DNA from 4 places in the Bradyrhizobium sp. SZCCHNGR1005 genome. Region 1 is predicted to be linked to each of the others. Evidence: predicted binding sites of a transcription regulator. Region 1 holds the regulator's gene; each other region holds the start of a gene.
What was found. The regulator PhoB, encoded in region 1, activates phosphate uptake and scavenging genes when phosphate is short. The targets are predictions, from matches to a motif close to TGTCATNNANCTGTCAT.
Positions count from the first base shown of each region.

Region 1 (7,427 bases):
GTCATGAGCTTCGTACGCCGCTGGCGGCACTGTCCGGCTTCATCGACACCCTGCAGGGACCGGCCAAGGACGATCCCAGGGCGCGCGAGCGCTTCCTCGGCATCATGCATACCCAGGCCGGGCGAATGGCCCGCCTGATCGACGATCTGTTGTCGCTGTCCCGGGTCGAGCTCTCCGCGCATGTTCGGCCGGATGCGACCGTTGACCTGATCCCGATCATCCACCAGGTGGCCGACGGGCTCGAACCCTTGGCACGCGAGCGTCAGGTCAAGGTCGAGATCGATCTGCCGGAGACCCCCGTCACCATTGCCGGCGACCGGGAGGAGCTGCTCCGCCTGTTCGAGAATCTGATCGAGAACGCCCTGAAATACGGCGCCTCGGGCGGCCGCGTCATTGTGTCGCTGACCTCGGCAGTCTCAGGTGAGGGAACCCCGGAAATCCGGGTCAAGGTGCGGGACTTCGGCCCCGGTATCGCGCCCGAGCACCTGCCCCGGCTGACCGAGCGCTTCTACCGGGTTGATGTCGGCGACAGCCGCGCGCAGGGCGGGACGGGGCTCGGATTATCGCTGGTGAAACACATTCTTAACCGCCACCGCGGCCGTCTTTTGATCGAAAGTGTGCCCAAAAATGGAGCAACTTTCACCGCCTGTTTCCCCCAGCCAAAGCCGCCATTCGGGGCATAAAAGCCTGTAGCTGCAATGGTTTGATCCATGTCATCCGACTGTCATCAAACCTTTATAAAAGCGGCAACGAGGCACCTTAAAGGGGCCGGCGGGAGCGCAGTCGGGCGCGCGTGGCGCTTCGCTCCCCAAATGGGAGACCAGCAATGAATTTCTTCAAAGCTATCGTCGCTGCCGGCCTGGTCGCCGCATCGACGTCGGCCTTTGCCGCCGACATCACCGGAGCGGGCGCGACGTTCCCGTTCCCGATCTATTCCAAGTGGGCTGACGCCTACAAGAAGGAGACGGGCAACGGTCTGAACTATCAGTCGATCGGCTCCGGCGGCGGCATCAAGCAGATCCAGGCCAAGACCGTGACCTTCGGCGCCACCGACGCGCCGCTGAAGGCCGAGCAGCTCGAGAAGGACGGCCTGGTCCAGTGGCCGATGGTGATGGGCGGCATCGTCCCGGTCGTGAATCTCGAAGGCGTGAAGCCGGGCGAGATGGTGCTCGACGGTCCGACCCTCGCCGAGATCTACCTCGGCAAGATCACCAAGTGGGACGACGCGGCGATCAAGAAGCTGAACCCGAAGGTGAAGCTGCCGTCCGAGGCGATCTCGGTCGTGCGTCGTTCGGACGGTTCGGGCACCACCTTCAACTTCACCACCTATCTCTCCGACGTCAGCCCCGAGTGGAAGAGCAAGATCGGCGCGAACACGGCCGTGGAGTGGCCGACCGGCGTCGGCGCCAAGGGCAATGAGGGCGTGTCCGGCAATATCAGCCAGACCAAGAACTCGATCGGCTATGTCGAGTATGCCTATGCCAAGCAGAACAAGCTGACCTACACCGGCATGATCAACAAGGCCGGCAAGACCGTGCAGCCGACCGTGGAGGCGTTCCAGGCCGCCGCCTCGAATGCGGATTGGGCCCATGCGCCGGGCTATTACGTTGTCCTGGCCGACCAGCCGGGCGACAAGTCCTGGCCGATGACGGCGGCGACCTTCATCCTGATGCACAAGGAGCCGGCCGACAAGGCGGCCTCCGCCGAAGCCATCAAGTTCTTCAAGTGGTCGTTCGAGAAGGGCGCCAAGATGGCTGAGGAGCTCGACTACATCCCGATGCCCGACAACGTCGTGAAGATGATCGAGAAGACCTGGTCGTCCGACATCAAGAGCTAAGCCGCTCCTTCGAATGTGGCCCCTCTCCCAGGCGTGGGAGAGGGGACGTCGACGACGCAGGTGCTGGTGCAGAAGTGCGAGTACACAAGCACAAGTGCGCAAGTACAAGTACGCAAGTACAGGTCTATCAGAAACAGGGGGCGGACTTGGCAGAGATGGCCGTTCAAAGCGACGCAAGCACTGTCAGCGATGCCGCCGGACCCTATGACCGCGCCCGGGCGCTGAGCGCCTTCAAGTTTGGCGACGTCACCTTCTACTGGATCACCCGCCTGTCGGCGATTTCGGTGCTGCTCATCCTCGGCGGCATCATCCTGTCACTGATCATCGGCGCCTGGCCGGCAATGAAGGAATATGGCTTCGAGTTCCTGTGGACGCGCCGCTGGGCGCCGTCAGCCGATCCGCCCGTGCTGGGTGCGCTGGGACCGATCTACGGCACGCTGGTGTCGTCCTTTATCGCGATGCTGATCGCCATCCCGGTCGGTCTCGGCATTGCGATCTTCCTCACCGAGCTCTGCCCGCAATGGCTGCGCCGCCCGATCGGCATCGCCATCGAGCTGCTCGCCGGCATCCCGTCGATCATCTACGGCATGTGGGGCTTCTTCGTGCTGGGGCCGTTCCTGGCCTACACGTTCCAGCCGTTCATGATCAGCCTGTGCGCCAACATTCCGATCCTGCAGGACATCTTCGCCGGGCCGCCGTCCTATCTCAGCCTGTTCAATGCCTCGCTGATCCTGGCCATCATGGTGCTGCCCTTCATCACTTCGATTTCGGTGGACGTGTTCAAGACCGTGCCACCGGTCTTGAAGGAGGCCGCCTATGGCGTCGGCTGCACCACCTGGGAGGTCGTGCGCAGCGTGGTGATCCCTTACACCCGGGTCGGCGTCATCGGCGGCATCATGCTGGCGCTCGGCCGGGCGCTCGGCGAGACCATGGCAGTGACGTTCATCATCGGCAACTCGTTCCGCATCTCCTCGTCGATCTTCGCGCCGGGCACCACGATCTCGGCGGCGATCGCATCGGAATTCCAGGAGAGCGACGGTTTGCACCAGTCGGCCCTGATTCTGCTCGGACTGTTGCTGTTCGTTCTCACCTTCTTCGTGCTCGCCGGCGCGCGCCTGATGCTGCTGCGGCTCGAAGCCAAGGCCGGAAAATAAGCCGGATGGATAGGGCAGGAGAGATCGCATGACGTCTACCGATACGCCCATCAATCCGGCCAACCGGATCTATGGCCGCCGCCGCCGCAAGGACATCTTCGTCCGTGCGCTGTGCGTGCTTGCCGCGCTGTTCGGCGTGACCTGGCTCGCACTGATCCTGATCGATCTGCTCTACCAGGGCCTGGCTGGCCTGACCGTGCAGGTCTTCGCGACCGATACGCCGCCGCCGGGATCGAGCGACGGCGGCCTGCGCAACGCCATCGTAGGCTCGATCATCATGACGGTCTTCGGCGTCGGCGTCGGTGCTCCACTCGGCTTGTTCGCCGGCACCTACCTCGCCGAGTATGGTCGCCATGACCGGTTGACTTCGGTGATCCGTTTCATCAACGACATCCTGCTCTCTGCCCCATCCATCATCATCGGCCTGTTCATCTATGGCGCGGTCGTGGTTCCGATGGGCGGCTTCTCGGCCATCGCGGGCTGTCTGGCGCTTGCCGTGATCGTGATTCCGGTCGTGCTGCGCACCACCGAGGACATGCTGCTGCTGGTGCCCAATCCGCTGCGTGAGGCCGCCTCCGCACTTGGCCTGCCGCGTTCGCTGGTGATCCGGCGCATCGCCTATCGCGCGGCGCGCTCCGGCTTGATCACGGGCGTCCTGCTGGCGACCGCTCGCGTGGCCGGCGAGACCGCGCCGCTCCTGTTCACTGCGTTGTCGAACCAGTTCTGGAGCCTCGATCTTACCCACACGATGGCCAACCTGCCGGTGACCATCAACAACTTCGTCCAGAGCCCCTATGCCTATTGGAAGCAGCTGGCCTGGACCGGGGCCCTTTTGATTACCTTGACCGTACTTGCCCTGAACATCGGGGCCCGCATTCTGGGCGCCGAGAGGAGCGCAAAATGACCGACATGTCTGTTTCCGTCTCAAGTCCGGCGGGCGTCATTCCGAACAAATCCTTGCCGGACGCTCCGGCGAAGGTGACGGTCCGGAACCTGAACTTTTATTACGGCGATCACCATGCGCTGAAGAACATCAACCTGTCGCTCGGAACCAACCGGGTGACGGCCTTCATCGGACCGTCCGGCTGCGGCAAGTCCACGCTGCTGCGCATCTTCAACCGGATGTATGATCTGTATCCGGGCCAGCGCGCCGAAGGCCAGCTGATGCTGGACAACACCAACATCCTCGACCCCAAGCTCGACCTGAACCTCTTGCGTGCGCGCGTCGGCATGGTGTTCCAGAAGCCGACGCCGTTCCCGATGACGATCTACGAGAACATCGCCTTCGGCATCCGCCTGTATGAGAAGATCTCCAAATCCGAGATGGATGACCGCGTCGAGAAGGCGTTGCGCGGCGGCGCGCTGTGGAACGAGGTCAAGGACAAGCTCAACGCCTCGGGCCTGAGCCTTTCCGGCGGCCAGCAACAGCGTCTCTGTATTGCCCGCACCGTTGCGGTGCGTCCCGAGGTGATCCTGTTCGACGAGCCGTGCTCGGCGCTCGATCCGATCTCGACCGCCAAGGTCGAGGAGTTGATCCAGGAGCTGTCGGACAACTACACGATCGCGATCGTGACCCACAACATGCAGCAGGCGGCCCGCGTCTCCGACAAGACCGCCTTCATGTATCTCGGCGAGCTGATCGAGTTCGACGATACCAGCAAGATCTTCACCTCGCCGAGCGATCGGCGGACCCAGGACTACATCACCGGCCGCTTCGGCTGATGCCGGAAACGGACCCCTTGCATCGGTCGGCAAGGGGCAGTTGGCTGAGGCAGCGAGACCCGAATTGACGCGCCGGACTACGACGGCATTGCCGAGGAGATAGAGATGGCCAGTGAACATACCGTCAAGGCGTTTGACAGCGACCTGCAGGAGCTGACGCGGCTGGTCGCGGAGATGGGCGGCTTGGCCGAGCGGCTGATCGTGGATTCCGTCGACGCGCTGGTGCGGCGCGACGTCGCGCTCGGCGAGCGGGTGATCCAGACGGACGCCGAGATCGACAGTCTGCAGCGGCTGATCGAGGAGCGCGCGGTGCTCACCATCGCCCGCCGGCAGCCGATGGCGGTGGACCTGCGCGAGATCGTCGGCGCGATGCGGGTTGCGACCGACCTCGAGCGGATCGGCGACCTCGCCAAGAACATCGGCAAGCGCGTCGCCGCGCTGGAGAGCGATTTCCATCCCTTGAAGCTGATCCGCGGTTTGGAGCACATGACCGACCTGGTGCAGTCGCAGGTCAAGTCGGTGCTCGACGCCTATGCCGCCCACGATCTGCCGGCGGCGATGACGGTGTGGAAGGGCGACGAGGAGGTCGACGCCATCTGCACCTCGCTGTTCCGCGAGCTGCTCACCTACATGATGGAAGATCCCCGCAACATCTCGTTCTGCATTCACCTGATGTTCTGCGCCAAGAACATCGAACGGATCGGCGATCATGCGACCAACATCGCGGAAACCGTGTTCTACATGATCGAAGGCCAGCCGATGATCGACAAGCGTCCGAAGGGCGACATGACGTCCTTCGCGGCCACCGCCCCCGGAAACTGAGAGAGAAGCTGAGCGATGAGTGCGCGCATTCTGGTTGTGGAAGACGAGGAAGCGCTGACGACGCTGCTGCGCTACAATCTCGAGACCGAAGGTTACGAGGTCGAGACGGTTGCGCGCGGCGACGACGCCGACACGCGACTGAAGGAACGGGTGCCCGATCTCGTGGTGCTGGACTGGATGCTGCCGGGGCTGTCCGGCATCGAGCTGTGCCGGCGCCTGCGCGCCCGGCCCGAGACCAAGCAGCTGCCGATCATCATGCTGACGGCGCGCGGTGAGGAGAGCGAGCGGGTCCGCGGGCTCGCCACCGGGGCGGACGATTACATCGTCAAGCCGTTCTCGGTGCCCGAGCTGTTGGCCCGCGTGAAGGGTCTGCTCCGTCGCGCGAGCCCCGAACGGCTCGCCACCGTGCTCGCCTATGGCGACATCGAGCTCGATCGCGAGAAGCGCCGCGTCGCCCGCTCCGGCCGGCCGATCGATCTCGGGCCGACCGAATATCGGCTGCTCGAGTTCTTCCTGGAACATCCGGGCCGCGTGTTCAGCCGCGAGCAGCTGCTCGACAGCGTCTGGGGCCGCGACATCTACATCGACGAGCGTACGGTGGACGTGCACATCGGACGCTTGCGCAAGCTGCTCAATCCGGGACGCGAACAGGATCCGATCCGCACCGTGCGTGGCGCGGGCTATGCGCTCGACGACCGCTTTGCGAAGGCGGAATCGTGAGCTGAGGGCGATCGCGCAGCGACAAACAGCACCCGATCAAAGGCGGAGCTTCGGCTCCGCCTTTTTTGTCATGACAAGCGCGCTTGCAACGTGCGCCGCCGTCATCCCGGCGAACGCCGGTACCCATAACCGCAAATGCTGATGATAGAGCTGCAGCTGTAGCTAACATCCATCATAACCACGCCCGCCGGTGGTTATGGGTCCCCGCGTTCGCGGGGACGACAGCTGATGGCTGAGCTAACAGCGCGTCCAAGATGCGCAACAGATCAGCGTGCCGGGCTCTTGCCGGGGTGACGACGGCGATCGGCCGCGGGCTGATAGGCGATGCGCGAATGCTGCGCGCAATAGGGCAGGCCGTTCAGCGCCTTGCCGCCGCAGAAGAAGAAGTCCGCGCTGGCGGGATCGCCGACCGGCCAGTGGCAGGTGCCTTCGCGGAGCTCGAGCAGCGACAGCCGCTGGTTCATCGGCACCACATTGTCGAAGGTGATCGGATCGGGCTCCGTCTCGACCTCGAACACCTGGGCGAGCGCGGTGTTGCCGCGCGCCACCGGGCGGGCCACCCGCATCATCGGCTGAGCGGGGCGGGCCTTGCGCTGACGCGGAGCGGCGGCGGCAGGGCTCTTGGCACGGCCGGAGAGGCCGAGCCTGTGGACCTTGCCGATCACGGCGTTGCGCGTCACATTTCCGAGCTCCGCTGCGATCTGGCTGGCCGACAGTCCGGCCTCCCAGAGCTTTTTCAACTGCTCGACGCGATCGTCTGACCAGGTCAATACCGTCATCGCACCTTTCCCTTCGCGTTTCGCTGGCCAGTTTCGGGACAGCGCTGCGGTGCCAAACTCACGAAAATCCCTGCTCGCAGAATCCCTTAGCCCTCGCCGGGCGCGAGATGCGCGCCCGGACGTGTACGCCGAACCACCGAACTCTTAAGGATCAGACCTGCTGCACGAGATGTCGTACTCGATGCGAAAAACGCTACAATATGCCGTGACTCCCGCGCAAGAGTCGGGGGCCACCGTCCACACCTTCCGTCGATGTGGACCGGGAACGCTTAGCACTGTCATCGACCGGAAACCCCACCTGTTCCGCGCTGAGGCGGCTGGCTCACGCGTGTTGACAGCGAACGTCCTGCGCATACAATAGTTGTCCGTGCCGCCTTGAAAAGGCGGCACATT
Region 1 is NZ_JAUEZC010000006.1:44,183-51,609, forward strand. Features, by position in the region: gene QXZ85_RS23915 (ATP-binding protein) at 1-683, shown strand, start outside; gene pstS (phosphate ABC transporter substrate-binding protein PstS) at 827-1,837, shown strand; gene pstC (phosphate ABC transporter permease subunit PstC) at 1,993-2,991, shown strand; gene pstA (phosphate ABC transporter permease PstA) at 3,020-3,895, shown strand; gene pstB (phosphate ABC transporter ATP-binding protein PstB) at 3,892-4,713, shown strand; gene phoU (phosphate signaling complex protein PhoU) at 4,819-5,535, shown strand; gene phoB (phosphate regulon transcriptional regulator PhoB) at 5,551-6,255, shown strand; gene QXZ85_RS23950 (GcrA family cell cycle regulator) at 6,522-7,034, opposite strand.

Region 2 (7,427 bases), on a different contig from region 1:
GGTCATGCCGCGGGGCTTTTCTCTTGCGTTATTCTCACGCGCACATCGCGTGACCTCGGCGGACGCCACGTGCCGTGCACTGGTGCCGCCACCGGACAGCTAATTGGCCTTGTCCTCTTCGTCCCCCTCCAGCCCGCGCTTTAGCGCGGCGCGTGCGGCGGCGCGATGATCGGGGGTGATGTGCGAGGCGACCATGCGGATGGCCGTGGCGAGCACGGCCGCATCGTCGGTGAAGCCGAGCACCGGCATCACGTCCGGAATGAAATCGAACGGCAGGATGAAATAGGCGATGGCGCCGAGCAGCGCGGCCTGGACGTGACGCGGCGTCTCACTGTCGAACGCGCAGTAATAGGCGGCGAGCAGGTCTTCGGCGAAGGGCAGCTTCGCCATCACCCGCTTGAACTTGGTCCAGAACCTGCGGCGCACACTATCGCGGTCGCGCGCGAGGCGGTCGGCCGGTTCGAAACCCACAGTATAGTCGGTGGTGTCGGATGCCACGTTTGGTTCCCCTCGTGCCGCGATCCTAGCGGCCTGCCGCCACAAGATGTGGGGATGGCTCCGCGACCCGCAAGCCAGATAAGGGAGGAGAGCACATTATGCGCCCATCTGCGCTGCGATCGCATCCATCGCCTTGGCCAGTTCGATATCCAGCTTCGTGACGCCGCCGGCGTCGTGTGTCGCCAGCACCACCTCGACGGTACGGTAGACATTGCGCCATTCCGGATGATGGTCGCGCTTCTCGGCCACCAGCGCGACGCGGCACATGAAGCCGAAGGCCGCGTTGAAATCCTTGAAAGTGAAGGTTCGCCTGATCGCGTCGCGGCCGTCCAGTTCGGTCCAGCCGGAAAGCTCGCCCAGGGCCGCGGCCCGCGCCTCGGCCGACAATCGCTCCGCCATGATCGCCTCCTCTCGCTAACGTTCCGCTGATCGGACCCGCCGCCCTGCCATCGGCCTGCCCGGTATGGCCATACTGTCCGCCCTCGCGCCCGCCGTCGCAAGGGGAACCTTCCCGACATCGATCCCAAACCATGCATTCGCATCGTTCGCGGAACCGATCCCGCCGGTCGAGCCCAGCGCATCCCGGTAACCATGACGCAGATGTAACCCTCTTCAGGCAAGATATTTGCTACAAGTTTGGCCTAGCGGCTCGGAACCAGACCCATCGGCGACTGTCGCCAGCGCGATCATGGGAGGATTGGACCTGGTGGAAGCTCAGATCCCGACAAAACCGCGCTCGCCGGTTCGCCCCGTCGTGTTCATCGTCGTCGCCGGAATCCTGGCGATCGTCGGCGCGCTTATCGGCGGCTATTACTTTGCGATGCGCCCGGTGCCGCTAAAGATCGCCGTCGGTCCTCCCAACAGCGACGATCTCAGGGTGGTGCAGGCGCTGACCCAGGCGTTTTCGCAAAATCACGGCTATGTCCGCTTGCGTCCGGTGCAGACCGAGGGCGCCGCCGAAAGCGCGCAGGCGCTCGCCGAAGGCAAGGTCGATCTCGCCATCATCCGCGGCGACCTCAACGTTCCGAAGAACGCGCAGGCCGTGGCAACGCTGCGCAAGAACGTCGCGGTGCTATGGGTGCCGCCGGCCAAGGGCCGGAGGAAGGGCGCGAAGATCACCAAGATTTCGCAGCTCGCCGGCCGCAAGATCGGCGTCATCGGCCGCACTCCGGCCAACGTCAATCTGCTCAAGGTGATCCTGCAGCAATATGGCGTCGATCCCGGCAAGGTCGATATCCTGCAATTCCCGATCACCGAGGCCATCGACGCGGTGCGCAGTCAGAAAGCCGACGTCTGGCTGGCTGCGGGACCTGTCAACAGCAAGATCACGACGGAGGCGATCGCAGCCTCCACCAAGGATGGCGGCACACCGACCTTCCTTGCGATCGATTCTGCGGAAGCGATCGCGCAGAATCATCCGGAATATGAAGCGGCCGACATCCCGGCCGGCGCCTTCGGCGGCTCGCCCGACCGGCCCGAGGACGAGGTGAAGACGATCAGCTTCAACCACCACATCGTGGCGCGCAAAGGCTTGGCGGAATCGACCGTCTCCGCCTTCGCCCGCCAGCTGTTTTCGGTGCGCCAGCAGCTGATGTCGGAATTCCCGTTGGCTGCGAAGATCGAGACCCCCGACACCGACAAGGACGCCGCGATCCCAGTGCATCCGGGAGCGGCCGCCTTTGTCGACGGCGAGGAGAAGACCTTCCTCGACCGCTACAGCGATTACATCTGGTGGAGCCTGATGGCGCTCTCGGCGATGGGCTCGATCGGTGCCTGGTTCGCCGGCTATCTGAAGAAGGACGAGCGGTTCATCAACAGTTCGATGCGTGACCGGCTGCTCGAAATGATCACGATCGCGCGCAAGAGCGATTCCCCCGAAGAGCTCGACAACATGCAGAGCGAAGCCGACGACATCCTGCGCAACACGCTTGCCTGTTTCGAGGATGGCGCGATCGAGCACGCCGCGCTCACCGCCTTCAACATCGCGCTCGAGCAGTTCCACAATGCGGTCGCCGACCGCAAGCTGATCCTGATGAGCATGCCGCAGACCCCGCCGCGCGCCGGCACCGGCAACGGTCCCCAATTGCGCGCGACCGGCACCTGATACCAAGGCAAGTCCAGCCGCGATGCAACGCTGGCGCTTCACCGCCAGCCGACGTCAGCTTCGTGGACCGACATCGGAACGGCTCGCAAAATCCTCCCCTGTGGCGCCTTCGCGTAATCGCGCTGTCATCGAATTTTCCTAGCTCTTCGGTCGTACATTCGGGCGCGACTCGCCGCCGCCCCGGAGGAGATATTCATGACGATCCGAATCCCACGCCGCGCTTTCCATGCGCTCTCCCGCCGCCGCTTCCTGTCCACCGCGGCCGCAGCCGGCGTCAGCACGCTGGCCATGCCTTACCTCAGCCGCGCCGCCGACCGGCCGCAGATCACTCACGGTGTGCAGTCCGGCGATGTGAGCAGCGACGGCGGCGTGATCTGGTCGCGCGCCGACCGACCCGCGCAGATGCTGGTCGAGGTCGCCACATCAGACACGTTCAAGGACGCCCGCGCGCTGCCGCCGATCGCAGCGCTGCCGGAAAGTGACTACACGGCCAAGATGCTGGTCGAGAACCTGCCCGGCGGCCAGGATATCTTCTACCGCGTCAAATTCCGCGACTTGTCGCATCCCGACATCGAGAGCGAGCCGGTCGTCGGCCGCTTCCGTACCGCGCCCTCGGACAAGCGCGATGTCAGCTTCGTCTGGGGCGGCGACGTCGCCGGGCAAGGCTGGGGCATCAACCCGGACGACGGGGGCATGTTCACGTTCTCGACCATGAAAAAGCACCGGCCGGACTTCTTCATCCACTCCGGCGACACCATCTACGCCGACGGCGTGATCGCATCCGAGGTGAAGCTTTCCGACGGCAAGCTCTGGAAGAATCTCACCATCCCGGAGAAGGCCAAGGTCGCCGAGACGCTCGACGAATTCCGCGCCGCTCACAAATACAATTTCCTCGACGACAATGTCCGCGCCTTCAATGCCGAGGTGCCGATCTTCGTGCAGTGGGACGATCACGAGGTCACCAACAACTGGTCGGCCTCGAAGGATCTTCCAGCCGCCTACAAGGAGCGCAACATCCAGCTGCTGGCGGCGCGCGCCGCGCGCGCCTTCCACGAGATGTATCCGCTGCGCGAAAGCATTGTCGAGCCCGGTCGCGTCTATCGCAGCATCTCCTATGGTCCGCATCTCGACGTGTTCATGCTGGACGAGCGCTCCTATCGCGGTCCGAACAACCCGAATCAGCAGACCGAATACGGTCCCGATGCCTATTTCCTCGGCCCCGAGCAGATGCGCTGGCTGAAGCGGGCACTGTTGAACTCGCGCGCGACCTGGAAGGTGATCGCTTCCGACATGCCGCTCAGCCTGATCGTCTATGACGATGCCGCCAACAAACGCGGCTCTGAAGCGTTCGCGCAAGGTGACGGTCCGCCGCGCGGCCGCGAGCTCGAGATCGCCGAGATCCTCCGCTTCATCAAGACGGCGCCGATCCAGAACACGGTGTGGCTGACCGCCGACGTCCACTACGCCGCCGCGCATTACTACAATCCGGACAAGGCGCAATTCCAGGACTTCGAGCCGTTCTGGGAGTTCGTCTCGGGGCCGCTGCATGCCGGCACGTTCGGACCGAACGAGCTCGACAACACGTTCGGCCCCGAGGTGCGCTTCATCAAGGCGCCCGGCCTCGACAAGCAGAACCTGCCGCCGTCGGCGGGCATGCAGTTCTTCGGCCACGTCAAGATCGAAGGCGCCACCGGACAGATGACAGTGACCTTGCGCGATCGCGCCGACATCGCGCTGTGGTCGACCACGCTCGATCCGAAGCTGGAGTGAGTGCCGCCGACGATTTCTCCCGCGGCCGTCCTTCGAGACGCTCGCCTCCGGCGAGCTCCTCAGGACGAGGGCCTGTTTTGCGGCAAAATGACAGACCCTCATGGTGAGGGCGCGGCGAAGCCGCGCGTCTCCGGACGATGCTTCGCCGGGAGAACCATGAGGCCCGAAGCTACAGTCATATGCGATTGCCCTGCCGCTTGCCGGGAAAGGGAATTTAGTAGCGGTGCGATCAGCTCCGCTCGCTACGTCTTCCGCCGCAGCGCCGCTTCCAGTGCATCCGTCGGGCAAGGCTTCTGCAGCCGCGGCCGGTCGGAGAATTGCGCGGGCACGCGGTCGGCGTCATAACCGGTCGCAAAGGCGAACGGGATCTGCAGCGCAGCCAGCCGCTCAGCCACGGCGAAGCTATTGCCGCGCACCAGTCCGACATCGAGCAGCGCGAAATCCGGCGCGCGCTGCTCGATCATCACGAGCGCGTTCGCGACGTTGGCGGCAACACGCACGGTCGGCACGCCGAAGCCGAGGATCGTATCTTCGAGGCCGAGCGCGATGATCGGATCGTCCTCGACGATCAATATGTCCTGATAAAGCTCCGGCAAGCCGAGTTGCGAAGCGGTCATGAGCGGGGTTCCAGAGATGAAGGACGGCCCCCGCAGCCAGCGCCTTCGCACAAGCACGCCGGCGGGTTCCTGGAACGAAACCACCATACCAGAGTTCCCCTGTCGGTCCACTTCTGTACATAGCGTGAAACAAATCGACAGGGCCAACACTGAGCCAAGAGGGCGGAGAATGGCAATGCTGGGTCAGGGAGTGACGCCGCTCTCGCGCGAGCGGCCGTACAATAACTTGCTGCGCCGATTGAGCATGACCGACTATGCACTGCTCTCTCCGCATCTGGCCGAGGAGCAGACCTCGGCCGGGGACCTGCTGTACAACCCCGGCGACGACGTGCAGATCGTGCACTTTCCCTGCGGACCGGCCCTTGCCTCCTATCTGGTCGCGAACGAGGATGGGCGCGACGTCGAGACCATTCTGGTGGGGCGCGAAGGCGCGGTCGGCGGCATCGTCAGCCAGGGCTTTCTGCCCGCCTATACCCGCATCGTCGTCAAGTTCGCCGGCCCCTTCGTTCGTCTGCCCGTCACCAAGCTCGACGCTGCCAAGCTGCAGTCGAAGACCTTGCGCAGCGTGTTCGCGCGCTACGCCGACTGCATGCTGGCCCAGATGTTCCAGTCCACCGCCTGCAACGCGATCCATTCGATCGAGCAGCGCACGGCGAAATGGATCATCGCAGCCATGGAGCGGACCGATGGCGACCCGACCGTACCGTTGACCCACGAGCAGCTCGCCACCTTGCTCGGGGTCGGCCGCAGCTATGCCAGCCGCGTGCTCCAGACCTTCAAGGCCGAGGGCATCCTGGAGACCCGGCGTGGCGCGATCACGGTCCGCGATACGGAAGCCCTGAAGCGGCGCTCCTGCCTCTGCAACGAGGCCGTGAAAGGCCATTTCGAGGAGGTACTCCGCGGCGTCTACCCGAGCGAGCAGGCGGCGGCTGGCTGATCTGGCGGGAACCGACAGCCCGGCACAGGACTTCGCACGTCGGCGCACCAACCAGGATTGTCATTGATTGTCATTGTTTTTTGGTAGTTTCTGCCTATATTGCGGCGCAACGCGTCAGGTTTGCCCGGTCCTTTTGGCCGGGCTTCCTTTTTGAGGGCGGGATGCCCTCTCCGCCGCAGACCAGTTTCGCGAGCGCGCTCCATAGCTAAACAACTGATTTCCCTGCAGGAGCGCGCGCCGCCGGGGACAGAGCACGAGCTTAAGAAAGCTTAAAGAAGCAAGTCATGAACCTTCGCAACATCGCCATCATCGCCCACGTCGACCACGGCAAGACCACGCTCGTCGATCGCCTGCTGCAGCAATCCGGCACCTTCCGCGAGAACCAGAAGGTCGCCGAGCGCGCCATGGACTCCAACGACCTGGAGCGCGAGCGCGGCATCACCATCCTGGCGAAAGCGGCCTCGGTGCAGTGGAAGGACACGCGCATCAACATCGTCGACACCCCCGGCCACGCCGATTTCGGCGGCGAGGTCGAGCGCATCCTCAACATGGTGGACGGTGCGCTGGTGCTGGTCGACGCCGCCGAGGGTCCGCTGCCGCAGACCAAATTCGTGGTCTCCAAGGCGCTCAAGGTGGGGCTGAAGCCGATCGTCGTCATCAACAAGGTCGACCGCCCGGACGCACGGCCGACCGAGGTCATCAACGAGGTGTTCGATCTGTTCGCGGCGCTCGACGCCAGCGAGGAGCAGCTCGACTTCCCGATCCTCTACGGCTCGGCCAAGCAGGGCTGGATGGCCGACAGCCCGGACGGTCCGAAGGACCAGGGCATGCAGCCGCTGTTCGACCTGGTGCTGCGCCATGTGCCGGCACCATCGGTCGAAGAGGGGCCGTTCCGTATGATCGGCACCATCCTGGAAGCCAACAACTTCCTTGGACGCATCATCACCGGGCGCATCACCTCGGGCAGTATCAAGCCGAACCAGGCCGTGAAGGTGCTGAACGCCGAAGGCAAGGTTGTCGAGCAGGGTCGCATCTCCAAGATTCTGGCGTTCCGCGGTATCGAGCGCGTGCCGCTCGACGAGGCCGAAGCCGGCGACATCGTCGCCATCGCTGGCCTCAGCAAGGGCACCGTCGCCGACACCTTCTGCGACCCCACCGTCGAAACGCCGCTGCCGGCGCAGCCGATCGATCCGCCCACGGTGTCGATGTCTTTCATCGTCAACAACTCGCCGCTGGCGGGCACCGAGGGTGACAAGGTGACGAGCCGCATGATTCGCGACCGCCTGCTGCGCGAGGCCGAGGGCAACGTCGCGCTCCGCGTCGTCGAATCCGTCGACAAGGACGCCATGGAAGTGTCCGGCCGCGGCGAATTGCAGCTCGCGATCCTGATCGAGACCATGCGCCGCGAGGGCTTCGAGCTGTCGGTGTCGCGCCCGCGCGTCGTTCTGCAAAAGGACGAGGCCACCGGCCAGTGGCTGGAGCCGATCGAGGAGGTCGTGAT
Region 2 is NZ_JAUEZC010000002.1:707,942-715,368, reverse strand. Features, by position in the region: gene QXZ85_RS09395 (YkvA family protein) at 100-498, opposite strand; gene QXZ85_RS09390 (4a-hydroxytetrahydrobiopterin dehydratase) at 595-897, opposite strand; gene QXZ85_RS09385 (TAXI family TRAP transporter solute-binding subunit) at 1,253-2,602, shown strand; gene QXZ85_RS09380 (alkaline phosphatase D family protein) at 2,798-4,372, shown strand; gene QXZ85_RS09375 (response regulator) at 4,615-4,989, opposite strand; gene QXZ85_RS09370 (Crp/Fnr family transcriptional regulator) at 5,165-5,926, shown strand; gene typA (translational GTPase TypA) at 6,211-7,427, shown strand, end outside.
Region 2: a site for PhoB is predicted at 2,715-2,731, ahead of QXZ85_RS09380 (alkaline phosphatase D family protein). Genes of this name have one in related genera too.

Region 3 (7,427 bases), on a different contig from region 1:
TTGATTGCGTCCGATGACGTCTCGCCGGGATCACGGCAACAGCCCGGACGGAATGTCCGCGAACGTGTAGCTGCGCGGCTTGTTGCGGACGATGAAGCCGCCGACCTGCCAGGCGAACAGCGCAACGAAGCCGACAAGAAATAGCGCGCCCGACCATTCGCCTGCCAGCAAGGCGCGAACGAACAGTGCGGCGATGGCAAGCCCGAGCAATGCGACAAGCGCCAGCGCTGCAGCATACGTCGTTTGCCCGAGCCCGGCGGTCAGCACCGCCTGGCTGTGATGCGCAGCGAGTTGCGCATGCAGCGCCGTGACGAAACGGCGGTAGCCCTCGCTCTGCGGCGCGACCAGCGTCGCGGTCTGCCAGGAGGTCGAAACCAGGCTGAGCCGCGCGCCGCTGCGATGGGTGATGTCGGCGCGAAAGCGCCGTGCCTGCATCGACACCGGCCGATAGGAGAGCCGCACGGCGGCGATCTCGGCATAGGGCCAGAGCCCGGCACGTGCGCCGATGCGCCACGACACCCCCTCGTCGGTCAGCTCGAACCGATGCGCGGTCCCGATCAGCGACGCCTTGAAGGCATAACTGACCGTGGCGTCATCGTCTGCGGACGTCATTTCCTGTGCGTGAATGGATCAGCCTCACTGCTTGCACGAAGCCTGCCGCTTATCCTACACATCGCTCATGACCGAGACGACCCATTTCCCCCGACTGTTGATCCTGGCCGGCGCCATGGCTGCAGGCGTGCTGCTCGCGCTCGCCGTGCACATGATGGGCGCGCGCTATGGGCTGGATCTCGGCGGGCTGTGGCGGACGGACACCGGGGCGTTCATGCCGGCCGGCTCGGCCATCGCCTGGTGGCTGATCGCAACCGTTGCGTTCGCCGGCGGCTATTTCATCGCGAGCCTGATGCATAGTGCCGTTTCCGGAGATATCCCGAAACGAATGCAGCACTTCCTGATCGGCATCGGCGTCCTGCTCCTGATTGGCGCCGGCCAGACGCTGTCTGGACCAAGCCCGACACCTTCGATCGCGGGCGTGCTGGCCGGCATTGCCGCGCTCGGCCTCGGCGCATTGATGGCGTTTTGCGGGGCCAATTTCGCGTTACGGAAGGCGTGATCGCCTCTCCTTCGTCGCGCCTCATCGCCCATGCTGCGCCGACGCGCCCCAGCGGATCACTCCCGCGGCCGTCAAAAGCACCGCGGCAGAAATGACGAGCGACCATCGGAGCCCCGAGATGAAGGCATCCGGCTGCCCGATCAGCGCTCCGAACAAGGCCACTCCGATCACGCTGCCGGTCTGCCGCGTCGCATTCAACACGCCGGCCGCCACGCCGGACCGGGACTTCTCGACACTGCCAAGCAGGGTCGAGGTCAACGGCGGCACGAGCAGACCGAGCCCGCTGCTCACACCGATCAGCTGCAGACCGACCACCCAATAAGGCGTTCCCGGCGCAGTCCGCAGCAGCGCCAGGCAAGACAGCGCCGACAGCGTTGCACCGAGCGCGATGGTGGCGCGTGGACCGATCCGCTCGGCCAGGCGCGGCGCGGCCAGATTGACCGGGAACACGACGCCGAGCATGGGCACAAAGGCAAGCCCGGTCGCGAACGCCGACAGGTGATTGATCTCCTGGAAATACAGGCTGAACACGAAGATCAGGCCGTAGATCGAGACGTTGGCCAACAGGCCGACCAGCGCGCACAGCGCAAACAGACGGTTGCGAAACAAGATCAAGGGCAGCATCGGCTGCCGGGTGCGTGCCTCCTGCCAGACGAAGACGACGCCTGCGGCGATCGCGATGGCGAAACCCAGCAGGACGGCGCGATCGGTCCAGCCCCGTGCGCCGGCTTCGATCACGGCCGCTGCGAGCGCCCCGAGCGAAGTGATCGCCGCAACCTGCCCGGCCAGGTCGACCGAGCGGTCGGCATGGAGCGGCGTCTCCTGCGCATAGATCTTCGCGAGCCAAAGTCCCGCAAGACCAATGGGCACGTTGACAAAGAAGATGGCGCGCCAGCCGACCAGCGCGATCAAGGTGCCGCCTACGAAGGGGCCGGCAGTCAAAGCGAGGCTCGCGCCGGCGGCCCAGACTCCCACCGCACGCCCTCGTTGCTTGGCATCGGCATAAGTATGGTTCAGCAACGCAAGCGAGTTCGGAACGAGGACGGCTGCCCCCAGGCCCTGGATGCCGCGGAGCGCGATCAGGCTGATGGCGTCGGGCGCGAGGCCGCAGCCGATGGATGCGAGCGTGAACAGCGCAAATCCGCCCATGAAGATACGTCGGGCGCCGAGCCGATCGCCGAGCGCCCCCGCGGTCAGGATGAAGGCGGCAAACGCGATCGTATAGGCGTTCACCACCCATTGCAGCTCAGCCACGCCGCCCCCGAGGGCAGATCGGATGCTGGCGAGCGCGGTGTTGACGATGGTGACGTCGAGCTGGACGACGCCGAAGCCGAGACTCATGGCGGTCAATGTGAGCGCGCTCGCCAGCCGGGATGGCGGAGCTTGCCGCGCCGCGGCTAGCCGTGAGGTATCTGTTGCGAGCGATAAGCGAGTCATGCCGGCACCTCTCATCTTGAGGACGGCCTGTTAATTAGCCCTGGCGCGCACCACGATGCTTCGATATCGGTCGAACCATCGATCACATGCGCCATGGCGGCTGAAGCATGAGGACTGCCTGGCGCCAAAACGCCGCGCGGGGCGCGGCGTTTTGCCTCAGCTGAACCATTTTCGGGCGAGAGATCAGCTCGCCGCGCGCAGGTTCACCGCACCTTCGGCCAGGCTGGTCAGCTTCTTATCCGTCGCCTTCTCCTCGTCGAGCGTCTTCTGCAGGATGGTCGCGCAATCCTTGCGGCCGAGCTGCTTGGCCCAGGCGATCAGGCTGCCGTAACGGACGATTTCGTAATGCTCGGCGGCCTGCGCGGCGTTGATCAAAGCCGCGTCCAGCACGGCCTTGTCGGCAACCTCGCCGGCCACCTCCTCGGCCTCCTCAATGATCCCGTCGATGGCCGGGCAGTCGACAGCGTTGGCTTGGATGCCCTGCATCTTGAACACCTGCTCAAGCCGCTGCACGTGCGTTTTGGTTTCATCCAGGTGGGTCAGGAATCCCTGTTTCAGCCGCTGATCGCTGGCCTTGCTGGCCATCTTCGGCAGCGCTTTGACCAGCTGGTTCTCGGCGTAATAGATGTCCTGCAGCTGGTGAACGAACAGGTCGTTCATGGTTTTGATGTCTTTGGTAAACAGTCCCATTGTCTCGCCTCCTTGCGCTCGGAACGCCGTTGGCTCCCGGCCATCGTTTTCGCGCGTTCATCTGGTGGTCTGCGCTCGGCTAACCGGTGGCTTGGCCCGTTGTTCCGGCACAGCACAAACATCGGAGCGTGCCCCATTTGCGGAACTGCGCGGCGCAATCGGACGTTGGCGGCGACGTGATTGTGACAAATCCAGGGCGTCAACATTATGTGACCGACGTATGACGGGTCAGCACGTTCGAAAGCTGAAGCCGGCCTTGTCAAGGACTGCACAAGAGGCGTGTTTTGCCGTAAGGAACTCTCCGTAATGGAATTCCCGCCCGCCATCGAGTAATGGTTTCGCCCCTCTTCACATCTGTGGTGCCGCCCCGCCGGGAGGATGAATGCAGCGTCTGCTGACTGCGCTCGGGCGCGGTTTCAAGAAATGGATCGGCTGGAAGCGGCTTGGAATCGCAGCAAGCTTCGCCATCATCGCCTTCGCGGTGACCACCCTGGTGCGCACGCTCCGGGGGGTCGACGGCGGCGTGATCCTGACCGCCTTGGCCGACATCCCTCCCGGACACATCGCGCTCGCCGCACTCTGCGTCGTCGGTGCGTTTTGTACCCTGACCTTCTACGATTTCTTCGCCCTGCGGACGATCGGCAAGAAGCACGTGCCCTACCGGATCGCAGCGCTGTCATCCTTCACGAGCTATTCGATCGGCCACAATATCGGCGCGACCGTCTTCACCGGTGGCGCCATTCGCTTCCGGATCTACTCCGACTATGGACTGAGCGCGATCGACGTCGCCAAGATCTGCTTTCTGTCCGGGCTGACCTTCTGGCTCGGTAATATCTTCGTGCTCGGCATCGGCATGATCTTGCACCCGTCCGCCGCCTCCACGATGGACCAGTTGCCGGAGGCGGTGAACCGACTGATCGGCGTCGGGCTCGTTCTGGCGATTTTCGCCTATCTCGGCTGGCTCGCGACCGGCAAGGACCGCCGCAAGCTCGGCCAGAACGGCTGGAAAGTCGTGCTGCCCTCGACCCGGCTGACCTTTGTGCAGATCCTGATCGGCGTGGTCGATCTCGGCTTCTGTGCGCTGGCCATGTATCTGTTGGTGCCCTCCGACCCGCCGATCGATTTCATGTCGCTCTCGGTGGTTTTCATCCTGGCCACCTTGCTGGGTTTCGCCAGCCATGCGCCGGGCAGCATCGGCGTGTTCGACGCGGCGATGCTGGTGGCGCTGCCGCAGTTCGGGCGCGAGCAGCTGCTCGCCACGCTGCTGGTGTTCCGCGTCCTCTATTTCGTCATCCCGTTCGCCACGGCAATCTCGATCATGGGGTTCCGGGAACTCTGGATGAATGTCGTGCAGCCCTGGCAGGAACGGCGCAAGCTCAACGACGTATCCCGCCGCCATGTCACGCCGCCTCAAGCCACGGCAACTCCTGCGCCGGCCCCGCTGCCGCAGCGGCTGAAACAGCACTCGCGGCGCTGATCCGACGCGATGTCGGCGCAGCACCGAGCTGAGGCATGGCTGACTTGTCCCAGGCAATCGGCTTGATCTGACAGGCGGCCCTCTTATTTCCGCCGCATCTTTGCCGTGAAACGTCGCGCCATGATCCCAGATTCCCTTCGCCTGCTGCTGGCGGCCGCATTGCTCGCGCCCGCGCTCTCCGTGATTCCGACCTCGCCGGTCGGCGCCCAGATCACCGCCACCCCGATGCAGATCAGCTGGGAGGTGCGCAACCGTTTCCGCCTGTTCCGCGAGGAGCGCGACTTCCTGCTTCACGTGGACGCTGCGCGCGACCGCAGCATCCTCGCCGCCGAGCAAGGCCTCGAACTGCAGAGCGACGGCCGCGGCTGGGCTCGCAACATCGTCAACCGGCTCTGCATCGATCTGCAGGGCCGCGTCAACGAGCCCTGCACCCGCGACAATGTGAAGGAGAGCTATCTCACCCCGATCGATCACCCGATCACGGTGCGGCTCACCGGCGCGGTCCCGGTCGGCGCCACCTGCGCCTGGTCGTTCGACGATGGTGACGGCCCGCAAAGCTCGACCTTCGACTGTGCCGAGCCGGTCAACCTGCGTGTCCGCTATGGCCGTCAGACCGTCGCCACGGTCGACGTCTCCAGCGCGGACGGCAGCCAGCGGGTATCCGCCGGCATCCAGGTGCGCGACATCTTCATCGCCGGTCTCGGCGACAGCATCGCCTCGGGAGAGGGCAATCCCGACCGCGCGATCGCGCTGGCCGACGAAGGCTTCTGCTTCCGCTCCTATCTCGGCGGCGCGACCGGGCAATATTACCGGCCGAGCCGCGCCGGCTTCAAAGGCGGCCGTGCCTGCGAAGCGCCGGATACGCTGCAGAACTGGCAGCGCCACAGCGCCGTCTGGTTCAATGCAGCCTGCCATCGCTCGCTCTACAGCTATCAGACCCGCACGGCGCTCGCGCTCGCGGTGCGCTATCCGCACATCGCGGTCACTTATCTGCCGCTCGCCTGCACTGGTGCCACCATTGCCGACGGCCTGTTCGGCAGCCAGCGGGCGCGCGAATGCCCGCCCGGCCGCTCGATCGCGACGTGCCAGAGCAGCGTCAACGGCCAGCTTTCCGAATTGCGCGAGGCACTCACGGCGGCCAAGCGGCGCCAGCCGGATCGCCGGCTCGACCTCGTGCTGCTGTCGATCGGCGCCAACGACATCAACTTCTCCGGTCTCGTGTCCGACGTCATCGTGGACACGCCGACCGAGCGCACCCTGTTCAAGCGCATCGGCCTGATCGGCTCGGTGGAGGATTCCCGCGCCGAGCTTGCGCGCGACCTGCCGCAGGGCTTCGCCAAGTTGCGCGAGGCCCTCAAGCCCTTGGTCAGCGACCTCTCGCATGTGATCTACACGTCCTATGGCAATCCGGCGCTCGCCAGTGGCGGTGCGCCCTGCCCTGGCGGGCGGGCGGGGTTCGACATCCACCCCGCTTTCTCCGCCGATCCGCAGCGGCTCGCCAATGTCACCGCCTTTGTCGAGAACGAGTTCCTGCCGACCCTGAAGGCACTGGCGCAGTGCCAGGGCGGCGTGCTGTGCCGCGATCCGCGCAGCGACCGCATGACCTTTGTCGATGCGCATCAGGCTGCGTTCGCCGACCACGGTTTTTGCGCGCGCGCCGCGAGCGATCCCGTATTCGACCGCGACTGCTTCTCTGCCAAGGGCGACAGCTTCGATCCCGACATCGTCAATGCCGCCAATGACCCCTTGCGCTGCGGCCGCGGCGCCAGCGAGTACCGGGCCTATCTGCCGCGGGCACGCTGGATCCGCGATGCCAATGACAGCTATTTTGCCGCGATGACCTATCCGCAAGGCTTGCCGGCAGCGATGCAGCCCTCCGATATCCACGATGCGACCTGGGGTGTGCTGTCGGCGGTCTATGGCGGCGCGGTACACCCGTCCGCCGAAGGGCACGCGGCGATGGCGGATGCGGCCTTTCCGGCCGCAGCCCAGGTGCTCAGCCTGGACGCCGCCGAGCCCGACATCAGCGGCGAGCCGCTGCCGCCCGCAAGCGCAGTGCAGCAATAGGCCAAGATCGATCCGAACGCGCTTTCCAAGCCGCGTGAGCGCGGCTTACACTTGACATGCGCGCGACCTATACGCGCGCGGCACAACTAACAAGTTGGCCCAACAAGATCGTCAAGGGAGAAACGCATGCTTCGGTTCGATGCCTGTTCGCCGCCGCTTGCCATGTTGGCCGCGGCCACGACCCTCTGCCTGACCGCGCCTGTATACGCGCAGTCCGGCGATCCTATCAAGATCGGCGTGATCGCCGAAGTGCAGGCGATCGCCGGTGCCGCCACGCCCGGCGGCGCGCAGATCGCGGCCGATGAGATCAACGCCAAAGGCGGCGTGCTCGGGCGCAAGATCGAGATCGTCACCTACGACGACCACTCATCGTCGGCAGATGCCGTGCGCGCCTTCCAGCGCGCCGCCAATGAGGACAAGGTGTCGGCCGTAATCGCCAGCTACATCAGCGAGGTGGTGCTGGCCTTGGAGCCCTGGGCCGCGCGGCTGAAGCTGCCCCTGATCACCCCGGGCGCGGCCTCCAACGAGATCACCAAGGCGATCCACAACGACTATGAGAAAAACAAATACACCTTTCACGGCTACCTGACCTCGGCGGCGCAGGCCCAGCTGGTCTGCGATGCGGCCAAGGACCTGCTGGCC
Region 3 is NZ_JAUEZC010000016.1:62,530-69,956, forward strand. Features, by position in the region: gene QXZ85_RS33120 (hypothetical protein) at 31-612, opposite strand; gene QXZ85_RS33125 (hypothetical protein) at 680-1,114, shown strand; gene QXZ85_RS33130 (MFS transporter) at 1,136-2,551, opposite strand; gene QXZ85_RS33135 (ferritin-like domain-containing protein) at 2,735-3,241, opposite strand; gene QXZ85_RS33140 (YbhN family protein) at 3,624-4,718, shown strand; gene QXZ85_RS33145 (hypothetical protein) at 4,839-6,785, shown strand; gene QXZ85_RS33150 (ABC transporter substrate-binding protein) at 6,912-7,427, shown strand, end outside.
Region 3: a site for PhoB is predicted at 3,451-3,467, ahead of QXZ85_RS33140 (YbhN family protein). Genes of this name have one in related genera too.

Region 4 (7,427 bases), on a different contig from region 1:
CAACCGCCGCTCCGCCTAGAACGGAGTGTGCATTGGGTCGACGCGGGTGGGACGGTAGTGCAGGGATCGGAATGGGATCGTCCGAAACGCGACATCCTGCGTCGGCAAGCGAACGTCTCGGGAGCGCGGGGAATAAGAGGTATTGAATGACGACAGCTGCATCGCGGGCAGAATTGGAAGCTTTGCTCCAGGACGACGTGCCGTATGGCGATCTCACGACAGAAGCGCTTGGGATCGGAACGGCGGCCGGCGTCATGCGGTTTACCGCCCGCGATCGGATGACGCTGGCGCTGGCGGAAGACGCCGCCGCCTTGGTCGAGCTCGCGGGAGCTCGGGTCGAGTTGTTCGCTGCCAGCGGTGCTGTTCTTGAGAAGGGAGCGCCGATCCTGAGCGCGTCCGGTCCGGCCTCGGCGCTGTTGCGCGGCTGGAAGGTCGCGCAGACCTTGATCGAGATCTGGTCCGGTGTTGCGACCGAAGCGCAAGCGACCGTAAAGGCCGCTAGATCTGTGGCTCCCGGTATCAGCGTGGCCTGCACCCGAAAGAATGTTCCGGGCGTGAAGCGCTTTGCGGTGGCGGCGGTCCGAGCGGGGGGAGCGGTCATGCACCGGCTCGGGCTCTCGGAAACTGTGCTGCTGTTTCCTGAACACCGCGCGTTTCTCGGCGAGGCCTCGCTTGCGGACATTGTCGAACGATTGCGGCGCGCCGCTCCCGAAAAGCGGCTGGTCGTGGAAGTGACCAATGTGGAGCAGGCGGTGGCGGCCGCCGCGGCGGGATTCGACGTGATCCAGGCCGAGAAGTTCGCGCCGGAGGACATTGCGACGTTGGTCGCACGCACGCAGACGGCGCCCACGACGCGCGCGCGTCCGGTCATCGCCGCGGCTGGTGGCGTCAATGCGCAAAATGCCGCCGCTTATGCCGCAGCCGGCGCCGATGTGCTGGTGACATCAGCGCCGTATCTCGCGCGTCCACGCGATGTTCAGGTGGTGATTTCGCCCGCGACCGAAGGTCGCAGCCATGGCGGGGCGTTCAGTGCAGCCTGATCCCGCGTCTTCGCTTTCGCTGCAGTCGTCGGCTTAGGATGTTGGATCTGATCTAAGAAGCTCGCGCCCCTCTCTTTGTCGGGGACGCGAGCTCCGGAAGCCTACGGCTATTCCGCCGCCTGCGCGAGGCTGACCCCGGCAGCTTCGATCGCAACCGCGACCGACTGGATGATCGCGGCGAACCGGACCGCGGTCTGGATCGTGGCGGCATTGACGCCGGCCTCGTTCAGCGTCTTCTCATGCGCGTCGATACACGTACCGCAGCCGTTGATCGCGGAGACCGCGAGCGACCACAGCTCGAAATCGACCTTGTCGACCCCGGGATTGGCGATCACGTTCATGCGCAGCCGTGCCGGCATCGTGGCGTAGTCCTTGTTCGAGGCAAGGTGCACGAAGCGGTAATACACGTTGTTCATGGCCATGATCGAGGCGGCGGACTTCGCCGCCGCCAGCGCTGCCGGCGACAGATGCTGGGCCGCCACGGCCTCCAATGCCGCAACCACCGTCGGATTTCGCGTCGCAATCGCGCAAGCGACAAATAGGCCGTATTTGGCCTGCGGCGACAACGTCTCGTCCGACGCCATGGACGACAGGTTCAACCTGACGTCCTTGGCGAAGTCCGGGATCCGGTCCTTCAGTTGGTCGATCGGCATGATCAGGCGACCTTCAGCGTCTCGCCGCCGACTTCACGGTTGCACGGGCAGAGCTCGTCGGTCTGCAGCGCGTCGAGCACACGCAGCGTATCCTTCGGGGCGCGGCCGACGTTCAGATTGGTCGCGTAGACGTGCTGGATCGTGTTGTCGGGATCGACGATGAAGGTGTAGCGGTAAGCGACACCATCCGGGGAGCGGACGCCCAGGCCGTCGACCAGCGCGCCCTTGGTGTCGGCAAACTGCCAGATCGGTAGCTGGTGCAGGTCCTTGTGATCGCGCCGCCAGGCGAGCTTGCAGAACTCGTTGTCCGTGGAGCCGCCGAGCACGACGGCATCGCGATCAGCGAAATCCTTCGACAGCCGGGCGAACTCAGCGATCTCGGTCGGGCAGACGAAGGTGAAGTCCTTGGGATAGAAGAAGATGATCTTCCACTTACCTGGGAAGCTGTTTTCCGTCAGGGTCTCGAAGGCGCTTTCGCCCTTCTCCTCCTGGAAGTGAAAACCGGGCTTCACGCCGACGATTTCGAACGATGGCAGCTTACTTCCAATTCCGAGCATGGTGCACTCCAAGAAATCACTGCGTTGCAATAGCGATGCGGATTGTGCATTGCAAGCGATATGCCATTCGTTTGCAACATCAGTGGATTGTCGGAAAAGCAACATCGCGTAGCTTGATGCTGCACGTGCGTATCGTTGGCATATCGGGGGCTTTAGTCCGGCGAGCGGTTCCGGGCAAGCCGGCCATGCGCCGAACGCATGCTGCGGTGCAGCTGACGCGTGATCCGAAGAAGCGCTGATGAGTTGGTCTCGCTTCCAACAGCTGGCGGGAGAGATCGGGCATGCAGGAACTCGTCGAGCGGATGTCGGGCTTGGCGCCGGAATGGCTGATCGGACCTGGTCTGATCGCCGCCGCGATCGTCGGGGCGCTGCTGATCTACAAGGTGATCCGCGCCGTGGTGAAGCGGACGATCGGCGCGCGAAGCTCGATCTTGCTGCCGACCCTGCAGCGGACTGCCGGACCTGCCCGTCTCGCCCTTTGCCTGATTGCCGTCGCTCTCGTTCTGCCGCTCGCCCCGCTTGATGACGCCTGGAGACGGGCGCTTGCGCATCTGTTCGCGGTGGCGACCATCGCGCTGGTCGGCTGGATCACGATCCGCGCCGTCGATCTTGCCGCCACGCGCTATCTCCAGCGCTTCCGCAATGACATCGCGGAAAATTTCATGGCGCGCAAGCACGTCACCCAGGTCCGCGTGTTCAAGCGGGTGATCGATACCTTGATCATCATCGTCGTGATCTCGACCGCCTTGATGACGTTCGATTCGGTCAGGCAATACGGCGTCAGCCTGTTTGCGTCGGCCGGCGCCGCCGGCCTGATCGTCGGTCTCGCAGCCCGGCCGCTGCTGAGCAACCTGATCGCTGGTGTGCAGATCGCCGTGACACAGCCGATCCGGATCGAGGATGCGGTCATCATCGAAAACGAATGGGGCTGGGTCGAGGATATCGCATCGACCTACGTGGTCATCCGTCTGTGGGATTGGCGCCGCATGGTCGTGCCGCTGTCTTATTTCATCGAACGTCCGTTCCAGAATTGGACCCGTGATGCGGCGTCCCTGATCGGCATCGGTGATGCTGTATGTCGACTACGCGGCGGACGTGCCGCGGATCCGCAAACGGCTCGAGGAGGTCGTCAAGCAATCGAAATTGTGGGACGGCGCGGTCGTCAATCTGCAGGTCGTCGATGCCAACTCCCGTACGATGGAGCTGCGAGCCCTGGTCAGCGCCCGCAATGCACCGCAAGCCTGGGACTTGCGCTGTGAGGTGAGGGAGAAGCTCATCGCCTTCCTGCAGAAGGAGATGAGGGAAGCTTTGCCACGCGACCGCGCCGACATCTTGCCGCCGCTCGCCGTGCATGCGGATCAGCTGCGGCCGAGCTACGCCGGCGCAGCACACTGAGCCTGCTAAGCGGGCGACGCGCATCCCGTGAGCGGCCAGGACCCGATAATGCGGAAGCGGGCTCTTGGATCGGATTGGCGAAATAACACGATCTGGTCGATCGCGAGCTGCGCGAGCTTCATCTCGGCGAAACGGGCTTGCAGCATCGCAAGGATCGGCTCGCGACGCGCGGCCTCCAGCCGGCATGTCAACGTCATGTGGAAGCGGAATTCCTCCATGACGTAGGGATAGCCCCAAACGTCCAGATATTCGACCTGACGCGGCGTCAGCGCCTCGGGCTTTCTGCGCGCGCGATCCTCCGGCGTGGTCGGCGCGCGGAAGGGATCGAAGGCGCGGACGCAGTCCGCCGCAAGCCCCTGCCGCGCGTCCGAGCGCTCGCCCGGGATCACCGCGATGAATCCGCTGATCGCATCCACCACGGGGCGGATGAGCGGGATCGCGCGCGGCACGCTCACGAAATCGCGACAGGCCGTCACCAGGTCCGCTTCGCTTCGTCCATCGGCCAGCCCGAACGGCGCCTTCAAGGTGGCGTGAAAGCCGTATTTGCGGGCGTCCTCGGTCAGCTCGCGCCAGTCGGCAATCGCTTCCGTGATCCCGTCCGCGAACGCGGTATCCACTCCGCGTCGCGCATCATAGCCGAGCAGAGAGTTGCCGAAACGATCCAGCAGGCTCGCCTCGGGCGGTGCGTAGTAGATCGCGTAACGTGGAAATTTGGCCATCTCGATCGGCTTACTCGGCAGCTGCGGCACGGGCGAGCGGCGCGGTGAGCCGGCCTGGCTCGGTCAGATAAACCAACTGCCCATTGGCGATGACCGCGACCACCCGCGGCCGCATCGGCACCTGATCATCGACCATGATGATGTCGGCGCGCTGACCCGGTGCAATGCTGCCGCGATCAGTGAGCCCCGCAGCGCGCGCAGGTCCGCCCGAGACGAGATCCCACGCACGAGCCAGGGAGAGCACGCCGTCGGCGGCGAGGCGGAAGGGGGCCAGGAGTGGCGCCGGATAGTAATAATCGGACGCCAGTACCGAGCAGAGGCCATTCGCGATCATGTCGCTCGCTTTGGTCCAGCCGGTATGGCTGCCGCCGCGAACGACGTTGGGCGCGCCGTAGACGATGGCGTCACCGCCTTCCGCCGCTTCGCGCGCCGTTTCCTCGTTGATCGGAAACTCTGCGATCGTCACGCCCTGTGCGCGGAATGCCTTGCGCATCGCCGGCGTATCGTCGTCATGCGAGAGCATCCGCACCCCGGCGTCGCGCGCGATGCTGGCAAGGCGCGCAATCGACGCCGGCACTTCATCGGCGCGCGAGACGACATCCGCCACGAGGCGATCGAATGCCTCACCCGAAAGCCCGGTCCGATCGACCATGCGCTGGCGCTTCTGCGGCTTTTCCAGCGAGGCGAGCGTCGAATTCATGTGATCGTTGAAGGCGAACAGGTCGACACGACCCGTCGCCAGCCACTGCGCGATCTCCTCCTCGGCACCGAGATTGTAGGTCTCGTGACGCAGATGGAAGCGCGTGTCGGCCGAAAGCCGCGGTCGCAAGTCCTCGATGGATTCGAGCAGGCGGCGCGCATTGTCGGCGCTGCGCAGGCCCGGCTCCCAGGACCAGGTGGTCGCGTGGAAGACCGTGGTGATGCCGTTCGCAATCGCCTGGCGGTCGCTGTCGATCAGCGCGACGTCGACCGGGAAGCCGACACCGGCGCGCGGCTCCATCTGACGCTCGAACGCATCGCCGTGCACATCGACAATGCCGGGCAGGACGAGAAGCTCCCGCGCGTCGAGTTCGACCGCAGAGCCGCTACGAGACACACCGATATCGGCAATTTCACCTTCGGTAACGGAGAGGAAGGTGTCGACGAAGTCGCTGCCGAGCAGCGTTCGGCCACCTGAGATGATGAGATCAGTCATGAGAGACACTTTGCCGCACCCGGCCGGTCGCGTCGAGCGCGGACTCGTATGTGTCCAGGAATTCGTCAATCGCCAGCCTTCTGAAGTCCGGCAGCGCTGCGCGTAGCGCCTCGTGGTGCCAATCCCACCATGCCAGCCGGATCAGCCGCTCGGCGACATCTTCGGGAAACCGGCGCTTGACCGGGCGCGCCGGATTGCCGGCCACGATAGTGTAGGCCGGAACGTCCTTGGTGACGATGGCCCCTGCCGCGACCACCGCGCCGGTCCCGATGTTGCGGCCGGGCAGCACGATCGCGCCGTGACCGATCCAGACATCGTGACCGATATTGACGTGGTGCTCCTTCCGCCAGGCGAAGAACTCGGCCTCGTCGTTTTCGCCGGAGAAATAAGCGCTGGCGCGATAAGTGAAATGCGCCTGGGTGGCGCGGTGCATCGGATGATTGCCGGGATTGATCCGCGTCATCGCTGCGATCGAGCAGAACTTGCCGATGCTCGTGTAGGTAATCTGGGAGTCGTTGACTACGTAGGAGTAGTCGCCCATCGCGACGTCGAGCAGGATCGTGCGTGCGCCGACTTCGCAATAGGCGCCCAAGGTCGAGCCCTGAACCTTGGCGCTGGAATCGATGGTGGGAGCCACCCCGAGTATCTTTCCGGCCATCTCGATCACTCTCCGTTTACCGTCGGCGGGCGTCGTCTTCTATCAGTGTGATGACATCGCGGTGACATGCGCGTGACGTGTGCTGCCGGCGTGTGGACGGTTCGGTGCAGCAGCAGAGCTGTCACATAACTGTAGAATCCGGGCGCTAGCGGAGAGTGCGGTCCTAGCTGTCCGGAGAACCCAATGCTGGTGGTAGATGGTTTGACGTGTCGTTTTGGCGCGAAAACCGCAGTCGATAACGCTTCGTTCACCATCGCGCCGGGCAGCTTCGTCGGTGTCATCGGCCGGTCGGGCGCCGGTAAATCGACGTTGCTGCGGTCGATCAATCGGCTGAACCCGGTCAGCGGCGGGCGCATCCTGTTCAAGGACGTCGATGTCACCGCGCTGCGCGGCCGCGACCTGCGACAATGGCGTGCTCGGTCGGCGATGATCTTCCAGCAGTTCAATCTGGTCGGCCGCCTCGATGTGCTGACCAATGTCCTGATGGGGCGGCTGGCGCACATCCCATTCTGGCGCTCGCTGGCGCAGCAGTGGCCGGCACAAGATGTTGCCGTGGCGCTCTCGGCGCTCGAACAGTTCGACATGGCCAGCCTCGCGGCCCAGCGCGCGGACCAACTCTCCGGTGGCCAGCAGCAACGCGTCGCCATCGCGCGCGCCATGGTGCAGGAGCCCGAACTCATTCTCGCCGACGAGCCGATCGCCTCGCTCGATCCGCGCAACACAAAGATCGTGATGGATGCGCTTCTGCGCATCAACAAGCATTTCGGCATCACGGTGATCTGCAATCTGCACTCGCTCGATCTCGCGCGCGGCTATTGCGATCGCCTGATCGGCATGGCGACCGGCCGTGTCGTGTTCGATGATCTGCCGGCGGCACTCACGCCTCAGATCGCGCGCGAATTGTATGATCTCGAGGCCGACGAAGTGATGGACGCGGTGCGTCCTGCGGCGGCCGCGACCGCTCCAGCCCTCGGCCAAGCCGCCGTGGCCTGACCGAGAGTTTTGCGAACTTGGCTGCCGCATTGTGCGGCGTTCAAGACGTCTCACTGCAAGTACTGCAAGAAAAAGGACACGTCATGATCAATCGTCGTATCGTTCTGGCGGGCGTTGCCGCGCTGGCGTTCACGGCTTCCGCCTCCGCCGAGGATTGGAAGGCGAAGTATCCGGAACTGACCTTCGCAGTCGTTCCGGCCGAGAACGCCTCCGGCGT
Region 4 is NZ_JAUEZC010000003.1:351,692-359,118, reverse strand. Features, by position in the region: gene modD (ModD protein) at 147-1,040, shown strand; gene QXZ85_RS13960 (carboxymuconolactone decarboxylase family protein) at 1,148-1,693, opposite strand; gene QXZ85_RS13955 (peroxiredoxin) at 1,696-2,250, opposite strand; partial or broken gene QXZ85_RS13950 (mechanosensitive ion channel family protein) at 2,532-3,645, shown strand; gene QXZ85_RS13945 (DUF1045 domain-containing protein) at 3,651-4,364, opposite strand; gene QXZ85_RS13940 (alpha-D-ribose 1-methylphosphonate 5-triphosphate diphosphatase) at 4,375-5,559, opposite strand; gene QXZ85_RS13935 (chloramphenicol acetyltransferase) at 5,552-6,217, opposite strand; gene phnC (phosphonate ABC transporter ATP-binding protein) at 6,401-7,210, shown strand; gene phnD (phosphonate ABC transporter substrate-binding protein) at 7,294-7,427, shown strand, end outside.
Region 4: a site for PhoB is predicted at 6,337-6,353, ahead of phnC (phosphonate ABC transporter ATP-binding protein). Genes of this name have one in related genera too.